DNA from 3 places in the Aeromonas enteropelogenes genome. Region 1 is predicted to be linked to each of the others. Evidence: predicted binding sites of a transcription regulator. Region 1 holds the regulator's gene; each other region holds the start of a gene.

Region 1 (6,777 bases):
TCGATGGTTGCCACTGTCTGCTCAAAATCAGTCTGCGGCAGCACCTTCAGCTCAATGAGAGCGATCTGATCCACCGAGGAGACGATGCGGGCGCCGCCGGAGCGCGGCGCCCGGCGCAGGATGTGGGTGCAGCCCTCGTCCGGGTTGTAGCTGCAGCGCAGAGTGAGCCGCTGGCGGCTGTCGGCCACCGGCTGCAGGGTGCGCGAATGCAGCACCGAGGAGCCGAGGCGGGCCAGCTCGTTGGCTTCGGCGAGGCTCAGGCGCTCCAGCAGGCGCGCCTCCTTGACCCGGCGCGGGTCGGCGCTGTAGACCCCGGCCACGTCGCTCCAGATGGTGGTGGATTCGCCGTCCGCCAGCAGGGCCAGCAGGCTGGCGCTGTAGTCGGAGCCGTTGCGACCGAGCAGCAGGGAACGTCCCTCCATGTCGGCGGCGATAAAGCCGGTCACCACGATGCGCCCGGCGTGTTCCGCCAGCCGCGCCTTGAGCAGTTCGCTGGACAGCGCGGTATCCACCTTGACCAGGGCACCATCCTCGGCGCGCAGGAAACTGCGGGCATCGAGCCAGATGGCCTTGTCGCCGCGACTGGTGAGCAGGGCCGCCAGCAGGCGCGCCGACCACACCTCGCCAAAGGCGAGCAGGCCGTTGCGCTCGAAGCGGTCAAACTGCCCCTCCAGGGTCTTGGCGATGAGCTGCATGTCGTCGGCCAGCTGCTGGCTCAGCTCGAGGTGCAATTCCCCCTCCAGCAGGCCGTCGATCAGGCTCTGCTGGTAGGCCTGCAGGGCCGAGATGGCCTCGCCGGCCGCTTCATCCCCGGCTTCGGCCAGCTCCACCAGCTGGATCAGCCGGTTGGTGGTCTTGCCGGCGGCGGAGACCACCACCAGCTCTCGCCCGCCCCCCTGCTGCTCGGCTTGTTGTTCGAGAATGCTGGCGACCCGGCGGTAACAGACCGGATCCGCCAGGCTGCTGCCACCGAATTTGTGGACGTGACGTCGCTTCAAGCCTGCTTCTGTTGCCACCGCGATCTCTCCTTGTTGCTGCTGTTCCATTACTTCGCCACCTGCTGTGCTTGTGCAAACGCCTGGGCCAGATCGGCCACCAGATCCTCACCGTGTTCGATACCGACCGACAGGCGCAGCAGCTGGCTGCTGATGCCTGCCGCCTGCTGGGCGGCCGGGGTCATGGCCCTGTGGGTCATGCTGGCCGGATGGGCCACCAGACTCTCCACCCCGCCGAGGGATTCGGCCACCGAGAAGAGGGTGAGGGCCGCCAGAAAGGCGCGAATGCCCGCCTCGCCGCAATCGAGCTCAAAACTTAGCATGGCGCCGAAACCGGACTGTTGACGGCGCGCAATATCGTGGCCCGGATGGCTCGGCAGGCTGGGGTGATAGATGCGTTTGACCAGCGGTTGCTGCTGCAGAAAGGCGAGGATGCGGTCGGTGTTCTCCTGATGGGCGCGCAACCTGGGGGCCAGGGTGCGCAGGCCGCGCAGGGTGAGGTAGGAGTCGAACGCCCCGGAGGTGAGCCCCAGACAGTTGGCCCACCACACCAGCGACTCGGCCAGCTCGGGCTCCTTGGCGATCGCCACCCCGCCCACCACGTCGGAGTGGCCGTTGATGTACTTGGTGGTGGAGTGCACCACCAGATCGGCCCCCAGCGCCAGCGGCTGTTGCAGCAGCGGCGAGAGGAAGGTGTTGTCCACCGCCACCTTGGCGCCCGCCGCGTGGGACGCCTCGGCGATGGCGGCGATGTCCACCACCCGCAGCAGCGGGTTGGAGGGAGTCTCCACCCATACCAGCGCAGGTTTTTGCGAGAGCGCCTCGGTCAGCGCCGTCTCGTCCCCCTGGTCGACGAACAGCACCTTGTAGTGACCCTTGGCCGCCAGGTACTCGAACAGGCGCCAGGTACCGCCGTAACAGTCGTGGGGGGCGATCAGCAGATCTCCTGCCTTGAGCAGGGCTGTGGTGACCAGGTGGACGGCACCCATGCCGGTGCCGGTGACCACGGCGCCGGCGCCCCCTTCCAGCGCCGCCAGCGCATCCGCCAGATTGGTGCGGGTCGGGTTGCCGGAGCGGGCATAATCGTATTGACGAGGCTCGCCGAAGTCGGCAAAGGTGTAGTTGCTGGAGAGGTAGATGGGTGGCACCACGGCACCGTGCTGCTGGTCTGTCTCAATCCCGGTGCGTACCGCCAGGGTGGCCTTGTGGGTCATATCACTCTCCTTGATGTCTCTTCGAACGCAGGCATCTTGCTGTTACGCGTTATCCCGCCATTGCTGGCCTATGGTGATTCACACTACGCGAGCAAGAAAAAGCCGTCAATAGCTCTAGACGTCTAAATGGCTTTGCTGTTGGATTGCCATTGATTTCCTTAAGGGTTAAAATCCGCCCTCACGGCCAAATGAGAACAGGTGAGTCATGGGAACAGAGTGGAACGGCGACTACGTCAGCCCCTACGCGGAACACGGTAAGAAGAGCGAACAGGTCAAGAAGATTACCGTCTCGATCCCGCTCAAGGTGCTGAAAGTACTGACCGATGAGCGCACCCGCCGTCAGGTGAACAACCTGCGTCATGCGACCAACAGCGAGCTGCTCTGTGAAGCTTTCCTGCATGCCTTCACCGGTCAGCCGCTGCCCTGCGACGACGATCTTCGCAAGGATCATCCGGACAGCGTGCCTGCCGAAGCGCGTGCCATCATGGAGGCGCTGGGCAAGGAAATCGAAGATTTCGACAAGGAATAACTCCTTTCAATGACGCGGCTGATGGCCGCGTCATTGCTATCTGCCATCCCCCATTGCCGCCTTCGCCGTTACCCGCGCACATTGGCTCTCGCCGCCACTCTTGTTGTCGCCTGACCGGCGCTCTCCTCTCTTGTGTTGCCCGGTGACCGACAGCCGTCACGAAGCGGCCGTTCGCCGAAGACAAGGGCTGGTGTTTCGGGGCATGCTGAGTCTCATGAGACATTGGCGGGACGAGGAGCCGGAATGCAGACCATAAGCTGGCAGGATTTCGAGATAGTGGAGTTGCGGGTGGGCACCCTGGTGCGGGTCGAACCCTTTCCCGAGGCGCGCAAGCCCGCCTACAAGGTGTGGGCGGATTTTGGTCCCGAGCTCGGCGTGCGCAAGAGCAGTGCCCAGATAACGGATCTCTACCAGCCAAAGGAACTGGTTGGCCGTCAGATCATCGCCGTGGTGAACTTCCCGACCAAACAGATTGGCCCCTTCCAGTCCGAATTTCTGCTGACCGGTTTCTACCGGGCGGATGGCGCCGTGGTGATGGCCATCCCGGAGCAGGCGGTGGAGAACGATGCCAGGCTGGGGTAAACCGGTGCGACACAGAGACAAAAGAGGCGACCCCGGGGTCGCCTCTTTCTCTTTGCATCCTGTTACTTCAGCAGGCTGAAGAGCAGTGCAGAAACCGCCAGGGAGCCGGTCAGCAGGATGAAGCCGTTGGTCCAAGGGTGACGGAAGCGTGCCAGCGACTTCACCTTGTAGATGGCCACTACCGGCATGATGAACAGGATCATGGCGATGACGGGGCCGGAGAGGGTCTCCATCAGGCCGAGGATACCCGGGTTGACCACGGCCGCACCCCAGATGGAGAAGAACATCAGGGCGATGCCCAGCTTGTCGGCCTTGGCCAGCGACAGGCCGGTGGGCTTGGCGATCAGGGTCTTGAGGCTCTCTCGCGCTCCCAGGAAGTGGCCGAGGAAGGAGGAGCTGATGGCGATGAAGGCGATGAGCGGCCCCAGGGTCACGATCACCGGGTTGTCGGTGATGTTGGCGAGATAGGAGAGCACGGAGACATTCTGGGCCTTGGCCTGCGCCAGCTGGGCCGGGGTGAGGCTCAGCACGCAGGAGAAGACGAAGAAGAGTACGAAGCTCACCAGCATGACGGTGGTGTTGCGCAGGATCTGGCCGCTCTTGGCCTCGGCCTGCTCGCCATATTCCCGGCGCTGCACGTTGGCAAAGCCCGAGATGGCGGCGGCATGACTGAAGGCGAATACGGTCACTGGCAGCGCCAGCCAGACGGTGTTGAGGAAGCTGCCGCCCTCAAACGCACTCATCTGTGGCCACTGCCACTGGGGGATCAGGTAGCAGGAGAGGGCTGCCAGTATGGCTGCCAGCGGGTAGACCATGAAGGCGAAGGCTCGCAGCATTGCCTTCTCCCCCGCCAGCATCACGGCGATCATGGCAAACACCAGCATGCCGGAGAGCATCACCCGATCCGGGGAGGCCATGCCGAGCTGGTTGACCATAAAGCTCTCCACCGTGTTGGTCAGTCCCACGCCGTAAATGAGCAGGATCGGGAAGATGGAGAGGAAGTAGAGCGTCGAGATGAGGCGGCCGGCCATCTTGCCGAAGTGCTCCTCGGCCACATCGGTGAAATCGGCGTGGGGGCGGGAAGAGGACAGCACGAAGCGCGCCAGCCCGCGGTGGGCCAGGAAGGTCATGGGGCCGGCCAGCACGGCGACTATGATCAGGGGCCAGATACCGCCCAGACCCAGGTTGATGGGCAGGAACAGGATGCCGGCACCGACGGCGGTACCAAACAGGCTGATGACCCAGTGGGTGTCGTGGCGGCGCCAGCTGCCGACGGTGACAGGAGTTGAGTGGGAACCGGAGAGCTCCCGGGATACCTCTGCAGATAAACTCATTGATAATTCACTTTTTGTTAGTGTTTTAATCTGAGCTTATTGTGGTTTATCGGGATTTAATTCTCAAAGAGCAGGGGTGAAACATATCACTACCATAATGGGCGAAAGCCAGTGAAATTGGGAATAGAATCGGGTTCGCGAAATTGAGTAAAACTGGAAATGTAAAAAATATCGGTATATAAACCCGATTTTTCATTCATAATTAATTTTTTGTCTCGGCTAACTGAGTGTTTTCAGAATTACATGAAAATCATGCCGATACTCCGGATTCGGTTGTGATGATTCACTATCATTCTCACCATTTACCAGAGGATATCCCTACCCATTGTCGATATAGTCAGCGGATCACACCAAGCAAAGAGGCGGCCTGGTAGCCGCCTTTTTGCGCTGTCCGATGACATATCAACCAGGCTGCTGAACCAGGATCTTGTTCCAGGCGAGATCCGGATCCCCCATCACGATGAAGTCAGGGTTCTCCAGCGACTCCGTCTCGTTGTAACTGAGCGGTTGCAGCGTCAGGCTGAGGATGCGGCCACCGGCCGCCTCGACGATGCACTGGGCAGCAGCAGTATCCCACTCGCCGGTGGGACCGAGCCGCACGTAGCAATCGGCCGCCCCCTCCGCCACCAGGCAGGATTTGAGGGAGCTGGAGCCGAGCGGGATCAACTCGTAGTTGATGGCCGGGTTGAGGCGACGGGTCAGGTTTTCCAGTCTCTGGCGACGGCTGATGGCCACCACCAGCGAGTCGGGCTGATTGTGCTCGTGGTGCATGGCGCTGATGGGATGTACTTCGCCATTAACCTCCTTGAAGGCGCCATGGCCGCGTATCGCCCAGTAGAGCACGTCGGACTCGGGGGCATAGATGACGCCGAGCACGGGCACATTATCCCGTACCAGGGCGATCAAGGTGGCGAAGTCGCCGCTACCGGCGATGAACTCGCCGGTGCCGTCGAGGGGATCCACCAGCCAGTATTGCCGCCAGTTGGATCTCAGGCTGAAGGGGATGTCGGCGGCCTCCTCGGTCAGCACAGGCACATGGGGAGTGAGCGCCGACAGCGCCTGTTTGAGGTAGGCATCGGCAGCAAGGTCGGCACTGGTGACCGGGGTCGCATCCTCCTTCAGCTGACGCTCGAACTGACCGCCGTGATAGATTTCGTGAAGGATCCGCCCCGCTTCGCGGGCGATCTCCTTGACCCCTGGCACCCAGGCCAACAACTCCTGCATTTCGTTATCCTCTGTCTTTATTGCCGATGCCCGCGAGCGGGCTAGTTTTCCTGCTCCGCCAGCCACTTGCGGGCCAGCAGCAGGGCGCAGATGCTGCGCGACTCGGTAAAGTCGGGGCGCGCCAGCAAATCGTCGATCCGGTTCAGCGGCCAGGGGATCACCTCGAGAGGCTCGGGCTCATCGCCGATCCTCTGCTCGGGGAAGAGATCCCGGGCCAGCAGTATCTCCATCCGGCTGGAGAAGTAGCCCGGTGCCAGCGACACCTGTTTGAGGGGGATCAGGGTGCGGGCACCAAAGCCAGCCTCCTCCATCAATTCGCGGTTGCCCGCCTCCAGGGCGTCTTCGCCGGGGTCGATCAACCCCTTGGGAAAGCCGAGCTCGTAAGAGTGAGTGCCCGCCGCGTATTCGCGCACCAGCAGCAGGGTGTGGGCATCGAACAAGGGCACCACCATGACGGCACCCCGGTTGCCGCCGCGCATCCGCTCGTAGATCCGTTCTTCGCCATTGGTGAATTTCAGGTGCAGGGACTCCACCTTGAACAGGCGACTCTCGGCCACCAGCTCGGCCTTGAGGATCTCCGGCTTGGGTTTGTCGTGGTCCAGGATCTCGACACGGATGTGTTCGGGTTTGTTCTTGTGGTGGTTGCTCATCGACCGCGGGCTGCTCGTTAAAAAATCGTGCTTCAAGAGTAAACGACTCCCACCCCGAACACCACGGGACAAGGGCGCGAAAGGGGATGGAAAAATCGTTATACTGCCCCCCGGTTTTTTTCATGACGCTTGCTTCAGGAGACCCCATGCCGACCCGACTGCCCTGGCACCAGATAGATACCGTTCTGCTCGATATGGATGGCACCCTGATCGATCTGCATTTCGACAACCACCTGTGGCAGCAGCTGG
Region 2 (6,777 bases), 1.0 Mb from region 1:
GGATCGTCAGCCAGATCGACATGGCGCCGACCCTGCTCTCCCTGATGGGGATAAGCGCCGACTACCCCATGCTCGGCAAGGATCTGACCCGCATGCCCGCCGACTGGCCGGGGCGAGCCATCATGCAGTACGACAAGAACTTCGCCCTGATGCGTGGCAAGGATGTGGTGATCCTGCAGCCGGAGCGGGCGGCGGAAGGATTCGTCTATGACGCCGCCAGCGAGAAGCTGACCCCGGCTCCGCAACCGGAGGCGATGAAGGAGACCGCCCTCGGGCTGGTGCTCTGGGGCAGCATGGCCTATCAGCAGGGGCTCTACCGGACGGCGCCGGATCAGCGTACCGCCGCCAACTGAGCGATCACCGCCCACAAAAAGACCGCCAGCCGGCGGTTTTTTTGTGCCTTGAAAACGGAGATCAGGCCTGGGGAAAGCAGGGCAGGGAGCGGCTGAACTTGTGCTCGAACACCAGGGAGGTCTCGAGATGCACCACCTCTTCGCGGGAGGTGAAGTGATCGAACACGAAATTGCGCAGGTGCTCGGTATCGGCGACGCAGAGGTGCACCAGAAAGTCGTCCTTGCCCCCCATGTGGAACAGGCTGATCACCTCCGGCAGCGCCAGGATGGCATCGCGGAAGGCATCGATAATCTGGCGGCTATGGCGGGCCAGCTGCAGGGAGACCATGGCCTGGATGTGACCACCGAGAGCCTGGTAGTCCACTTCGCAGTGTGCCCCCTTGAGGACATCGTCTTGCTGCAGCTTGCGCACCCGCTCCAGGCAGGTGGAGGGGGCCACGCCCACCAGAGCAGCCAGATCCTTGTTGGTCATGCCCGCATCGCGAAACAGATGGGCCAGGATATCCAAATCCAGTTGATCCAGGTTTCTCATCTTAACTCCTTGAACCGCTAAATTTTTTAGACTCTGCCCGTAAACCCGGGCAAACACAACGACCGTTGACATCGCGCCCGGCCCACCTATGCTTGGCGCCATTCACCGGGCCTGCCCCATTCATGAGGATCCACCATGCACCCGTCTCATCCCTTCTGGAGCCTGGAGGTTCCCCGCGTCGATGGCCAGTTGCTGCTGACCCCCTGTCCGGGCACCCAGCAGGTTGCGCTGACCCAGGCCCTCGAGCAGCTGAGGCTGGCCGGCGCTCATGGGGTCGTGACCATGATGACGGGGGCCGAGCTGATCAGCCACGGCCTGGGCAACCTGGGGGCACAGGTCGAGCGTGAAGGCATGCGCTGGTTCCATCTGCCCATCGAGGATGACAAGGCCCCCGACACGGCATTCGAGCAGGCCTGGTTGCAGACGCTGCCGCAGTTGCGCGAGCTGCTTGGCGATGGCAAGCACCTGGTCATTCACTGCAAGGGCGGCAGCGGCCGCACCGGTCTGGTTGCCGCCGCCCTGCTGATTTCCCTGGGTCAATCCCAGGAAGAGGCCATGGCAGCCATCAGGGCCCGCAGACCCAAGGCGTTTGCCCTGGCCTGCCATCGCCACTGGCTAGATGCCCTGACCCTCAGGCTGGCTGGCGGTTGATCACTGGTTGCCGCCCTTCTCGTAGGTAAACACCTTGCCGATATCTTCCACCCGATAGCTGGTGAGCTGGTAGACGTAGTAGTTGAGCCAGTTGGCAAACAGCAGGTGACCATGGCTGCGCCAGCTGGCCCTCGGGGGTTGGCTCGGATCATTGTTCGGGTAGTAGTTGACCGGAATGGCGGGATCGAGCCCGGCTGCCAGATCCCGCTGATACTCCCCATCCAGAGTCAGGGCGTCGTATTCGGGATGGCCGGTGACAAACACCTGGCGACAATCCTTGGTCGCCGCCAGATAGACCCCCGCCTCCTCTGATTCGGCAAAGATCTGCAGATCGGTGTGGGCGCGGATGAGGTCGCCATCGAACGCCGCATAGCGGGAGTGAGGCGCCACGAACTCGTCATCGAAGCCGCGCAGCAGCGGCTCGTGCTCGTCGAGGCGATGGTGGCGATAGACGCCGGAAAGCTTGTCGCCATGGGTCTGTTTTTCCATGCCATAGAGGGCTTTCAGCGCCGCCTGCACCGCCCAGCAGAGGAACAGGGTAGAGGTGACGTGCTGATGGGACCACTCGATGATCTCGACGATGCGCGGCCAATAGACCACCTCCTCGAACTCCACCAGCCCGAGCGGCGCCCCCGTGATGATCATGCCGTCATAGTTGTTGCCACGCACCTGTTCGAAGTCGTGATAGAAGTTCTCCAGATGCGCCCGGGGCGTGTTCTTCGACTCCCGATCGTCGATGCGCAGCAGATCCACATCCACCTGCAGCGGCGAGTTGGAGAGCATCCGCATCAGCTGGATCTCGGTTTCGATCTTCTTGGGCATCAGGTTGAGGATCAATACCCGCAGCGGGCGGATATTCTGGGTGACGGCCCGGGACTCCGTCATCACGAAGATGTTCTCCTGCCCCAGCACCTCGGCGGCGGGTAACTGATCCGGAATCTTGATCGGCATGCTTACTCCCTGTACTGCATCGGTAAATATGTCTGGACATCCAGAAGCCTATAATAAAGCGCCTGACCTGTCATCAGATACCTTTTGTATTCGATCCCGCGTTTGACTAGCATACGGCTCAGTGTGTCTCTCGCAGCCTGGACAATGACTGGTATCAAGATCTCCGTAGACCGACTGCAGGTCGGCAATTTCGTCTCTCTGCCACTGGGTTGGCGCGAACACCCCTTCCTGTTTTCCAGCTTCAAGCTCAAGAATGAAGAGGAGATCGAGCTCATTCGCCGGCTTGGCCTCAAGCTGGTGACCATCATCCCCGACAAGAGCGACGCGCCGCCCAAGCCGTTGAACCAGGTTCAGGCACAAACGAGCGAAGGGCCGGACACCGCCCTGCGCCAGATCCAGATGCAACAGGAGAAGCTGCGCCGCATCGAACAGTTGCAGCAGTACAGACGCAACCTGCAACAGTGCGAGAAACAGTTCCAGCAGTCCCTGGCGCAAGTGCGCAACGTGATGAGCAAGATCCAGTCCCGCCCCCTCAACGCCATCGGCGAAGCGCAGGAGCTGGTCAACGCCATGACGGATCAGCTGCTGGCGGTAGACGAGATGGTGCTGCACCTGGTCTCAGATAGCGAGGATGGCAACAACCTCTACTTCCACTCCCTCAACGTCAGCGTGCTCAGCATGCTGCTGGCCAGGGAGTGCGGCATGGACGCCGGGCAGATCCGCCAGATCGGCATGGGAGCCCTGTTCCACGACATCGGCAAGTTGAAGATCCCGAGCCAGATCCTGCGCAAGACCGAGCCCCTCACCAAGCCGGAAAAAAACCTGATGGCCCAGCATCCGCGCTACGGGCTGGAACTGCTCAACCTGGCCAAGGATTTCCCTGCCGAGGCGAAGGGCATCGTGCTGCATCATCACGAATACCTGGATGGCAGCGGGCCGGAAGGGCTCAAGGGGGGGCAGCTCGATTCCCTCACCCAGATGGTGTCGCTGATCAACGAGTATGACAATCTCTGCCATATCCAGGCCAAGGTGCCCTACTCGGCCCTGAGCGGCCTCTACAAGCAGCGCAAGGCACAGTTCAATCCGGAATACCTCGGCATGCTGATCCGGCTGATGGGGATCTACCCGCCAGGCAGCGTGGTGCAGCTCTCCAACGGCCAGGTCGGTCTGGTGATGTCGGTGAATACCTCCCGTCTGCTCTACCCCTCGGTGCTGGTGTACGACCCGCGCATTCCGCGCCAGGAGGCGGCCATCATCGACCTGCAGCAGGTCGAGCTGACCATCGCCAAGGTGATCCATCCCAAGCGCTTGCCCCCAGCCGTCTTCGAGTACCTCAATCCGCGTACCCGGATAAGCTACTACTTCGAGCACAACAAACCCTGATAGCCAGCCATGGCTCACGACCCCTTTACCCCCAGCCCCGAGGAGCCCGCCATGCGCATCGAAATCATCAGCACCGGAGACGAGATAGTGACGGGACTGGTGGTAGATACCAACGCCGCCTGGCTCAGCGCCCTGCTGCTGGAACAAGGCTGGCAGGTGCGCCGCCGCATCACGGTCGGGGACAACCTCGCCGATCTGAAAACCGCACTGCTGGAGAGCGCGAGCCGCGCCGAGGTGGTGCTGGTATGCGGGGGCCTGGGTCCCACCGCCGATGATCTGACCGCCCAAGCGGCGGCCGAAGCTTTCGGGCAACCTCTGACCCTGTTCCCCGAGTGGCTCGCCAGCATCGAGGCCCGCTACGCCAGCCGGGGCAGGATCATGCCTCAGAGCAACACCAAGCAGGCCTGGCTGCCGCAAGGGTGCGAGCACCTCGACAATCCGGTCGGTACCGCCTGTGGCTTTGTGGTCAGCCATGCCAGCAACCACAGCCAGAGCCGGCTCTTCTTCACCCCGGGCGTGCCGTTCGAGTTCAAGCTGATGGTGCGCGAGCAGATTTTGCCGCGCCTCAAATCCCTTGCGGGTGAGCAGACGGACACCGAACTGCGCCGTTTCTACACCTTCGGCATCTCGGAATCCGCCCTCAGCGACAAGCTGGATGCAGCCCCCTGGCCAGCCAGCATCGAGCTCGGTTACCGCTCCTCCATGCCCCTCATCGAACTCAAACTCATTGGCCACGGAGCCAGCGCGGCAGACATGGATGGCGCCGAGGTGCGCCTGCTCGGGGAGATCCAACCCTGGCTGGTGGGCCGCGGCAACGAGGAGCCAGCCCGGCATATCCTGGCGCTGCTGGGGGAGCGCCCTCTCACTCTGCAGGAAGGGGAGAGCCGGGGTGCATTGCTCGCCCTCTGTCATGACCACCCCGCGCTGGAAGCCGGTTTCAACCACACCCTGAGCGACGATCTCGCGCAGCTGACGGGTTCCGCCAGCGGGCTGAGCCTCACCATAGGTCGGGCTGGCCCGGATGGGGTACCGCTACTGCTCTGCGCCGATGGTCATCGGGTTGGCCAAATGCTGAAGGCGAGCCATCCGGATCAGGAGAGCCTTCGCAAGATCCTCGCCTTCGCCGCTCTCGATATGCTGCGCCGTCACCTGCAAGGGCTGCCCGAACTGGGTGACTATCTGACCATGGTCCGAACGGCGCAACTTCGCTCATAGGCATTTCCTATCCCCCACCCGCCAACGCCGTCAGCGGCACTGACCACGGGCTCTGCCGTCCCCTTGTCCAGGGGGCGGATACGCGCGCCACCCACGTCCGAAATTCTTCAGCCTGCATCACTCATTCGCACTTAATGCATTGACCAAACAAAAGAAATCTCTGGATACTGCCGGCACATATCGAATAATCCATCATTGAATGGTTGGTAAATGACCAGTTGGGCCCAACCCCCCTGAGTCGGCAAGGAGAGCGAGTGTTACGCAAAGAGTGGCTGCTGCTATCAAGCGACATGGAACAGGTCTGCCTGCGTATCGCCGCCGGCCTTACCAAACCGGTCACCGAGCAGGATGTGCAGAGCCTGCTGCTCGCCTCCAACTGTCGCCGCTACCAACCGCTCACCGAGGGGATCAAGCAGGCCATCGCCCTGCTCAATACCCTGCTGGCGGATCCGGCGGCCCCTGTCTCTACCACCCCCATCCCCATCGCCCAGCGGCACGATGCCAGGGTGACCATTCTGGTGGAGAAAGACCGGATGAAGGGCATTGCCCAGATCACCGCCGACTGGGGTGGCAAGTACCTGACGCTGGAGCAGCTGCAGGAGGTGATCGCCCAGAGCGAGATCAAACAGGGGGTCAGCGAACCCTTGCTCATGGAGGCCATCCAGTCCGCCAAGGAGGCCAGCCCGGGCAGCCTGCTCAAACTGGTCGTGGCCCGCGGCGAGCCCGCAGTCAACGGCCAGGACACCCGCTATGAACGACTGGTGGAGACGCCGGCCGAACGCATCCTCAAGCCCCAGGAGCGGGAGCACGGCAAGGTCGACCTGCGGGATCTCGGCTCCATCGTCACTGTCAAGGCGGGTACCCAGCTGATGCGCCGCCACCCGGCAACTGCGGGGATCCCGGGATTTACCGTGACCGGGCAGGAGCTGCCCGCCAAACATGGCAAGGACTCCCCCATGATGGCGGGAGAAGGCACCTTCCTCTCCCAGGAGGATCCCGATCTGCTGATCGCCAGCCGCGCCGGGCTACCCTGCCGCGAGAAGTCCGGCATGAAGGTGGATGAGGTGCTCAGCGTCAAGCAGGTGGATGCCCGCCACGGCCATATCACCTTCGAAGGGGGGCTGATCGTCAGCGGCGATATCAACCCAGGCATGAAGGTGTCCGTCAGCGGCGACATCGTCGTCGGCGGCTTTATCGAGGGGGGATTGATTGAAGCCGGTGGCAGCATCACGGTGCGCCACGGCATCATAGGGCGACGCAACGAGCAGGGGGAGTACCTCTGCCAGCTCAATGCCCAGGGTGAGATCCACGCCAGCTACGCCCAGTACACCCAGCTGGCGGCGGGCGGCAATATCCAGATCCAGAGCCAGCTCAGCCACTGTTACAGCCGTAGCGGCCAGGATATCAGGGTCGGCGACAGCGCCATGCGCAAAGGCAATCTGCTGGGGGGGCTCAGCATTGCCAATCGTCTCATCATCTCCCCCGTACTGGGCGCTTCGGCAGGCAACCAGACCCGGCTGCAGATCCTGGGGGGCTACTTCACCCACAAGGAGCAAGAGCAGCAGCTCAAGCAACGCCAGCAAGCCGGGCAACAGCAGCTGGACAAGCTCAAGGAGCTGGTGATGCGACTGGTGCAACTGCCGAGCGACAAGCGCAACCCGGAGACACTGCGCAAACTCAAACCCATCCGCG
Region 3 (6,777 bases), 300 kb from region 1:
CGCATCGAGCGGCGCTGCGCTGAGCTGTTTCAAACCACAACCGACCCCATCGGCGAGTGGCGCCCCTTCGTCGATTCGGCCCCCGTACTGGAGCGGCCGCTGGCAGCCAAGGCCGGCCTCGGCTGGGTGGGCAAGCACTCGCTGCTGCTCAATGAGTCGGCCGGTTCCTTCTTCTTTCTGGGAGAGCTCTTGCTCAACCTGCCGCTGCCGCTGGACGAACCGGTCGAAAAGGAACGGTGCGGCAAGTGCATGGCCTGCATCAACATCTGCCCTACCGGCGCCATTGTCGCCCCTTACGTGGTGGATGGCCGCCGCTGCATCTCCTACCTCACCATCGAAAATGACGGTCCCATCCCGCCAGAGTTCAGGCCGCTGATGGGCAACCGCATCTATGGCTGTGACGACTGCCAACTCATCTGCCCCTGGAACCGCTACGCGGACGCCAGCCCGGAGCCTGACTTCAGTGCGCGACCCAATCTGCACCGCCCGCCCCTGCTTGAGCTGTGGCGCTGGAGCGAGAGCGAGTTTCTCAAGCACACTGAAGGGAGCCCCATTCGCCGCATCGGCTACCAGCGCTGGCGCCGCAATCTGGCGGTGGCACTCGGCAACGGGCCGGCCACAGCGGAAGTGATTGACGCCCTGCAACAGGCCCTTGCCGAGGCCAAGCCCCTGGTGGCTGAGCATATCGAATGGGCGCTGGCAACCCTGGCCGGCCGTCGGGAAGAGGAGAGCAAAAAGACTCGCTTGCTGATCCGCTGCATCGAAAAAGGTTTGCCGGATCACGCCTGAGCGATCTGCCCCTTGCCGGCACGCCGCAGTTTTTTCATGCTCTGCCGATCCGTCACGGTCAGCACATTAAAAGGACACCACAGATGCATATGTTGGGAGTGGATATTGGCGGCTCGGGGATCAAGGGCTGTCTGGTCGATACCAAAACCGGCGAGCTGATCGGCGAGCGCCATCGCATTGCCACGCCACAACCGGCCACACCGGCCGCCATTGCCCATACCCTCAAGGCACTGGTGGAGCATTTCAACTGGCAAGGGCCGGTGGGGTGCGGTTTTCCCGCCACCATCCACCACGGGATCGCCAAGAATGCCTCCAACATCGACAAGAGCTGGATAGAAACCGACGCCGTTCACCTGTTCAGCGATGTCACCGGCCAGCCCTGCTACGTGCTGAACGATGCCGATGCCGCCGGTCTGGCCGAGATGAAATTTGGCGCAGGCAAGGAGCGCCAGGGGGTGATCATCCTTATCACGGTAGGCACCGGCATCGGTACGGCGGTGTTTGTCAACGGCCACCTGCTGCCCAATACCGAGCTGGGTCATCTCGTTCTGGAAGGCATGGTCGCCGAGCACTACTGCTCGGATGCGGTGCGCAAGCGCGAAGATCTCTCCTGGAACCGCTGGGGAAAGCGCTTCAACAAGTATCTGGCCCGCCTCGAGTTTCTGTTCTCCCCCGACCTCTTCATCCTGGGGGGCGGCAGCGCTGCCAAACTGGAGAAGTTTGTCGACCGCATCCAGACCCGGGCGCCGCTCATCCCGGCGGCCAGCCTCAACCAAGCAGGCATCATAGGGGCAGCCCTCTATGCCGCCGAGCAGCATCAGGGCTGAACACTTCGGCGTTGTGACTACCTCCCATAATCAAGGGGCCCGACAGCCATGCCGGGCCCTTCTTTCATATGGCCTTACAAATCGTCCAGGCGATGCACCCCGTGTACCAACCGGGTCAGGCGGGTCTGCTCCAGCCGGGCCAGATTCTCGAGCAGCGCCGCCGTATCCGAGGTCGGGCACTCGCGGGCCAGATGATTGAGCTCGCCCACCAGCTGCTCTTCCCAACTACACACCCGGGTGACGATATCCTGGGTCTGGGCCGTGGCTGGCAGCTCGAACTGGCGAATGCCGGGCAACATGTCTTCGCTAAACCCCTGCTCCAGCCAGGTCTCCCTTACCGCCTCGGTCAGCTGGCTGCCATACTCGTGCAGGTGAGCGCAGGCGGCGTCTTCCCGCCCCTGCAAATACACCAGCAACATCCGGCTGCGTTCACTGTCCACCTGAGCGGCCAAGCGCCCGTAGCAGAGCCCAAGCTGGTGATGTACCTGCTCCAGATAGTGCAGCAACTGTTTGATCTGTTGGAATCTCATCGCACTGCCCTCCTTGTCTGATGTCCATCCCAGTATAAAAAACCATCTTTCGTGCCCCAATCAGGATCGCGCTGCCCCTTGCGCTATATCAAATGAACGGGCAAGAAGTGCCATAGACGAGGAAACGGGAACGATTTGTGCAACAAAAAGTAAAAAGATAGGGCGGGGCGTGCATAGGTGCTTCAAACGAAGCAGAACAAAAAGGTCGTGCAAAATCCAATATAAATGACATTCAAGCCAGGATTTCCATGTTAAATTCGGATTGATAGCCACATTCATGAATTCAATATTTAGCCCCTCTTCGCCACAAAACATCATCTCGGGAAGGGCATCCTTTTTCTCACTTTTTTAGACGTCTAGATGTATAAATGGTCGTTGACACGGCCATCCAGACATCTTAGCATCATCCTCCATGATGGCAGTGTCACCCAGTGAAACCTCTGCCCAATTCACCCGCCTGTAGCGCCCTGTGCTTTAAGGCTGTTAGCACGGAAGAATCCCATGATTAAGTTGATCGGTCTCAACAAAGTCTACGGTAAAGGCAGTGATGCCGTGCACGCCCTGCGTGATGTCAGCCTGCATGTGCCCCAAGGCAAAATTTTCGGGGTGATCGGTGCCTCCGGCGCCGGCAAGAGCACCCTCATTCGTTGTGTCAACCTGCTGGAGCGTCCGACAGAGGGCCAGGTCATCGTCGATGGCCAGGATCTGGTGACCCTGAGCGAACGGGACCTGACCCAGGCCCGCCGCCAGATCGGGATGATCTTCCAGCATTTCAACCTGCTCTCCTCCCGCACCGTGTCTGCCAACATCGCCTTCCCGCTGGAACTGGCAGGCTGGAGCAAGGATAAGATCCAGCATCGGGTCGCCGAGTTGCTGGCGCTGGTCGGGCTGGAAGCCCGTGCCCACGCCTATCCGTCAGAGCTCTCCGGCGGCCAGAAGCAGCGGGTCGCCATCGCCCGGGCGCTGGCCCCGGCCCCCAAGGTGCTGCTGTGCGATGAGGCCACCTCGGCCCTCGACCCGCAGACCACCCGCTCGATCCTGACCCTGCTCAAGGAAATCAACGTCAAGCTGGGGCTCACCATTTTGCTCATCACCCACGAGATGGACGTGGTGAAGGGGATCTGCGACGAAGTGGCCATCATCAGTGACGGCCGGCTGATCGAGCAGGGCGAAGTGGCCTGGTTCTTCAGCAATGCCAAGACCCAGCTGGCCCGGGATTTCATCCACTCCACCATCCACCTGGAAGTACCCCAGGAGTATCAGGATCGGATGAGTACGGAGCGGGTACCCGCCAGCTATCCGCTGGTAAAGCTCGGCTTTACCGGCAGCACGGTCGACACGCCGCTCATCTCGGAGGCGAGCCGCCGCTTCAACATCGACATCAGCATCCTGAGCGCCGACATCGAATACGCCGGCGGCGTCAAGTTCGGCTTCCTGCTGGCGGAACTGTTCGGGGATGAGGCCCAGTGCGAGGCCACCCAGCAGTTCTTCATCGACAACCATATTCAGCTGGAGGTAATGGGTTATGTCCGAAGCAATGATTAATCTGCTGTTCACGGCCCTGGGCGACACCCTCATCATGGTGTTTGCCTCCGCCCTGTTCGGCTGCCTGCTCGGTCTGCCGCTCGGCGTGGCGCTGCACGTGACCAAGGCCGGCCAGATCCTGGCCAACCCGCTGCTCAACCGCACCCTCGGCATGGTGGTCAACATCGGCCGTTCGGTGCCCTTCATCATCCTGCTGGTGGCCATCATCCCGCTGACCCGGCTGATCGTCGGCACCAGCATCGGCACCATCGCCGCCATAGTGCCGCTGACCGTCGGTTGCATCCCCTTCATCGCCCGCCTGGTGGAAGGGGCCCTGATGGAGGTGCCGGACGGCCTGCTGGAAGCAGCCAAGGCCATGGGCGCCAAGCCCCTGCAAATCATCACCAAGGTGCTGCTGCCCGAGGCCCTGCCCGGCATCCTCAACAGCGTCACCATTACCCTGGTGACCCTGGTCAACTACTCCGCCATGGCCGGTGCCATCGGTGGGGGCGGTCTGGGTGATGTGGGTATCCGTTACGGCTACCAGCGATTCGACCCGACCGTCATGCTGGTCACCGTGGTTATCCTGGTTGTGCTGGTTCAACTCATCCAGAGCGCAGGTGAGCGCCTGGTCAACAAATACGATCATCGTTAATCGTCGATTTCTGACAGGAGGTTTTATGAAATTTGGCATCAAATCCGTTGCGGCTGCCCTGCTGGCTGGCCTGGTACTGGCCGGCTGCGGCCAGAAAGAAGAGAACAAGAGCCTGAAAGTGGGTGCCATCGCCGGCCCCGAAACCGAGCTGGTCGAAGTGGCCGCCAAGATCGCCAAGGAGAAATATGGCCTGAACGTCGAAGTGGTGACCTTCTCCGACTACGTCACCCCGAACGTGGCTCTGAACGATGGCAGCATCGACGTCAACGCCTTCCAGCACAAACCCTATCTGGATGCCCAGATCCGTGATCGCGGCTTCAAGCTGGTGCCGGTCGGCAACACCTTCGTCTACCCGATCGCCGGTTACTCCAAGAAGATCAAGGCGCTGAACGAGCTGCAGGATGGTGCCCAGATCGCGGTACCGAACGACCCGACCAACCTGGGCCGCTCCCTGATCCTGCTGGAGAAGCAGGGCCTGCTGACCCTGAAAGAGGGTGCCGGCCTGGAAGCCACCGTACTGGATATCACCAACAATCCGCGTAACTTCAAGATCGTCGAGCTGGAAGCAGCCCAGCTGCCCCGCTCCCTGGAAGACGTGGATCTGGCCATCATCAACAACACCTTCGCTGGCCAGATCGGTCTGACCCCGAGCGAAAACGGCCTGTTTGTTGAAGATAAGGAATCCCCCTACGTCAACCTGATCGTGGCCCGCGAGAACAACAAGGATGACGAGAAGGTCAAACAGTTCGTCCAGTCCTTCCAGACTGACGATGTCTACAAGAAAGGTCAGGAGCTGTTCAAGGGCGGCCTGGTCAAAGGCTGGTAATCATCCATTCGGTAAAAAAGGCCACGCTTTGCGTGGCCTTTTTATTAAGCGCCGCTATCATATCCGCGAGCACGGCAACACGAACATACTGATCACATGAAAAAATGGTATCTGGCCTACTGCAAGCCAAAAGAAGAGGCCCGCGCCCGCGCCCATCTCGATGCCCAGGGTATCGAATCCTATTACCCCATGGTGGAGATCGAGAAGCTGCGCCGGGGCAAGCGGGTTCCCGTTCGGGAACCCATGTTTCCCAACTACCTGTTTATCTTCGTCGATCTGAACGAAGTCACCCCCATCACCCTGAAGTCGACCCGCGGCATCAGCCGGATCATCCACTTCGGCAGCGAATGGACGCCCATCAACAGTGCGCTTGTCTATCAGCTGATGAGCAAGGATGACAGTGACGAGGCGAGAGCCAGTTACGCCAGGCTGCCCAGCCAGGGGGACAAGGTGAAGATAGAGACCGGCCCCTTCGCCGGTTTTGAAGCCATCTATATGGAACCTGATGGCGAGAAGCGGGCCATCCTGCTGGTCAACCTGCTCAACCAGGAGACCCCCTGCAGCCTCGAGAATGCCACCTTCCGCCGCCTCGATTAGCCGCGATAACGCCAGGTGGCGGCTTGCTCCGCCACCCCTTTCAACCCTGCCGACCCTCTTTCCTGCCAACCTTTCTCATTCGGCACCAACTGCATATCCAGCCCACGGGTCAGGCACAGCCCCCATCAGCCAGACAGCAGTGCTGGCAAGCGTTCCAACCAAGCTGCATGCCAGTTTTTCAGCTCGTGACGGGGCATCGGCCGGGCGGAGAAAAATCCCTGGCAGACATCGCAACCCAGCGCAGCCAACTGGCGCCAGGTCTGCTCGTCTTCCACTCCTTCCGCGACTGACTTGAGCCCCAGTTTACGGGCCAATTCGATGCTGGATTCGATAATGGCCAGACGAGAAGGATCGGCATAGCAGCGATCCACGAAGGATCGATCCAGCTTCAACTCGGTAAACGGCAGCAGCGCCAGCTGCTGCATGGAGGAGTAGCCAGTACCGAAATCATCAATGGAGAGGCCAAAACCGTGCATGCGCAGACGCGTCAGCACCTCCAGGGACTTGCCCAAATCCTGGACGAAAGAGCTCTCGGTCACCTCCAGGGTGATCAACTCGGGATTGATGCTCCAGCGTTGACACTGGTTGATGAGGGAGTGGCAGAGATCCCCCTCGATCAGGGATGTCGTGGAGAGGTTCATCGACAGATTCAATGACAGACCCGTCTCTTCCCAGAGATGACCATCACGGAGCGACTTGTTGATGATGACCTCGGTCAGCTGATCGATGAGCCCATTGTTCTCCGCCAGGGGAATAAAACGGGCGGGAGAGATCATGCCATATTCCGGGTGCTGCCAGCGGGCCAGCGCCTCCATGCCCACCCACTGACCGGTCACAAAGCTCACCTTGGGCTGGTACCAGGGCAGGATCTGATCCCGCTCGAGGGCCAGTTGCAACTCGACGACGTCGATGCCGTCCCCCTCTTCGCTATGTTGTGGCTCTTGTCCGGGGGACCAGGTGTCGATCAGTTGCCGGATTTGCTGCGGACTTGAGGGCTTTTCGAGCCGCCCCAGCACCTGCAGGCCATAG

What was found. Region 1 encodes MetJ, which represses methionine synthesis genes. Its sites were predicted from a motif close to AGANNTCTAGANNTCT; they were not measured.
Region 2: metA (homoserine O-acetyltransferase MetA) is a predicted target of MetJ. The motif match lies at 2,514-2,529, and genes of this name have one in related genera.
Region 3: metN (methionine ABC transporter ATP-binding protein MetN) is a predicted target of MetJ. The motif match lies at 2,497-2,512, and genes of this name have one in related genera.

Annotation. Positions count from the first base shown of each region.
Region 1 covers NZ_CP083625.1:1,856,956-1,863,732, forward strand. Annotated here, with positions in the region: gene LA321_RS08765 (bifunctional aspartate kinase/homoserine dehydrogenase II) at 1-1,046, opposite strand, end outside; gene metB (cystathionine gamma-synthase) at 1,046-2,209, opposite strand; gene metJ (met regulon transcriptional regulator MetJ) at 2,415-2,738, shown strand; gene LA321_RS08780 (tRNA-binding protein) at 2,982-3,320, shown strand; gene LA321_RS08785 (aromatic amino acid transport family protein) at 3,383-4,654, opposite strand; gene cysQ (3'(2'),5'-bisphosphate nucleotidase CysQ) at 5,057-5,878, opposite strand; gene nudE (ADP compounds hydrolase NudE) at 5,920-6,528, opposite strand; gene yrfG (GMP/IMP nucleotidase) at 6,675-6,777, shown strand, end outside.
Region 2 covers NZ_CP083625.1:827,580-834,356, forward strand. Annotated here, with positions in the region: gene LA321_RS03835 (LTA synthase family protein) at 1-353, shown strand, start outside; gene LA321_RS03840 (Lrp/AsnC family transcriptional regulator) at 415-885, opposite strand; gene LA321_RS03845 (cyclin-dependent kinase inhibitor 3 family protein) at 1,021-1,536, shown strand; gene metA (homoserine O-acetyltransferase MetA) at 1,537-2,487, opposite strand; gene LA321_RS03855 (HD-GYP domain-containing protein) at 2,632-3,870, shown strand; gene LA321_RS03860 (competence/damage-inducible protein A) at 3,922-5,085, shown strand; gene LA321_RS03865 (DUF342 domain-containing protein) at 5,340-6,777, shown strand, end outside.
Region 3 covers NZ_CP083625.1:2,160,657-2,167,433, reverse strand. Annotated here, with positions in the region: gene queG (tRNA epoxyqueuosine(34) reductase QueG) at 1-789, shown strand, start outside; gene ppgK (polyphosphate--glucose phosphotransferase) at 873-1,616, shown strand; gene LA321_RS10210 (hypothetical protein) at 1,691-2,146, opposite strand; gene metN (methionine ABC transporter ATP-binding protein MetN) at 2,648-3,691, shown strand; gene LA321_RS10200 (methionine ABC transporter permease) at 3,672-4,325, shown strand; gene metQ (methionine ABC transporter substrate-binding lipoprotein MetQ) at 4,351-5,151, shown strand; gene rfaH (transcription/translation regulatory transformer protein RfaH) at 5,248-5,748, shown strand; gene LA321_RS10185 (EAL domain-containing response regulator) at 5,874-6,777, opposite strand, start outside.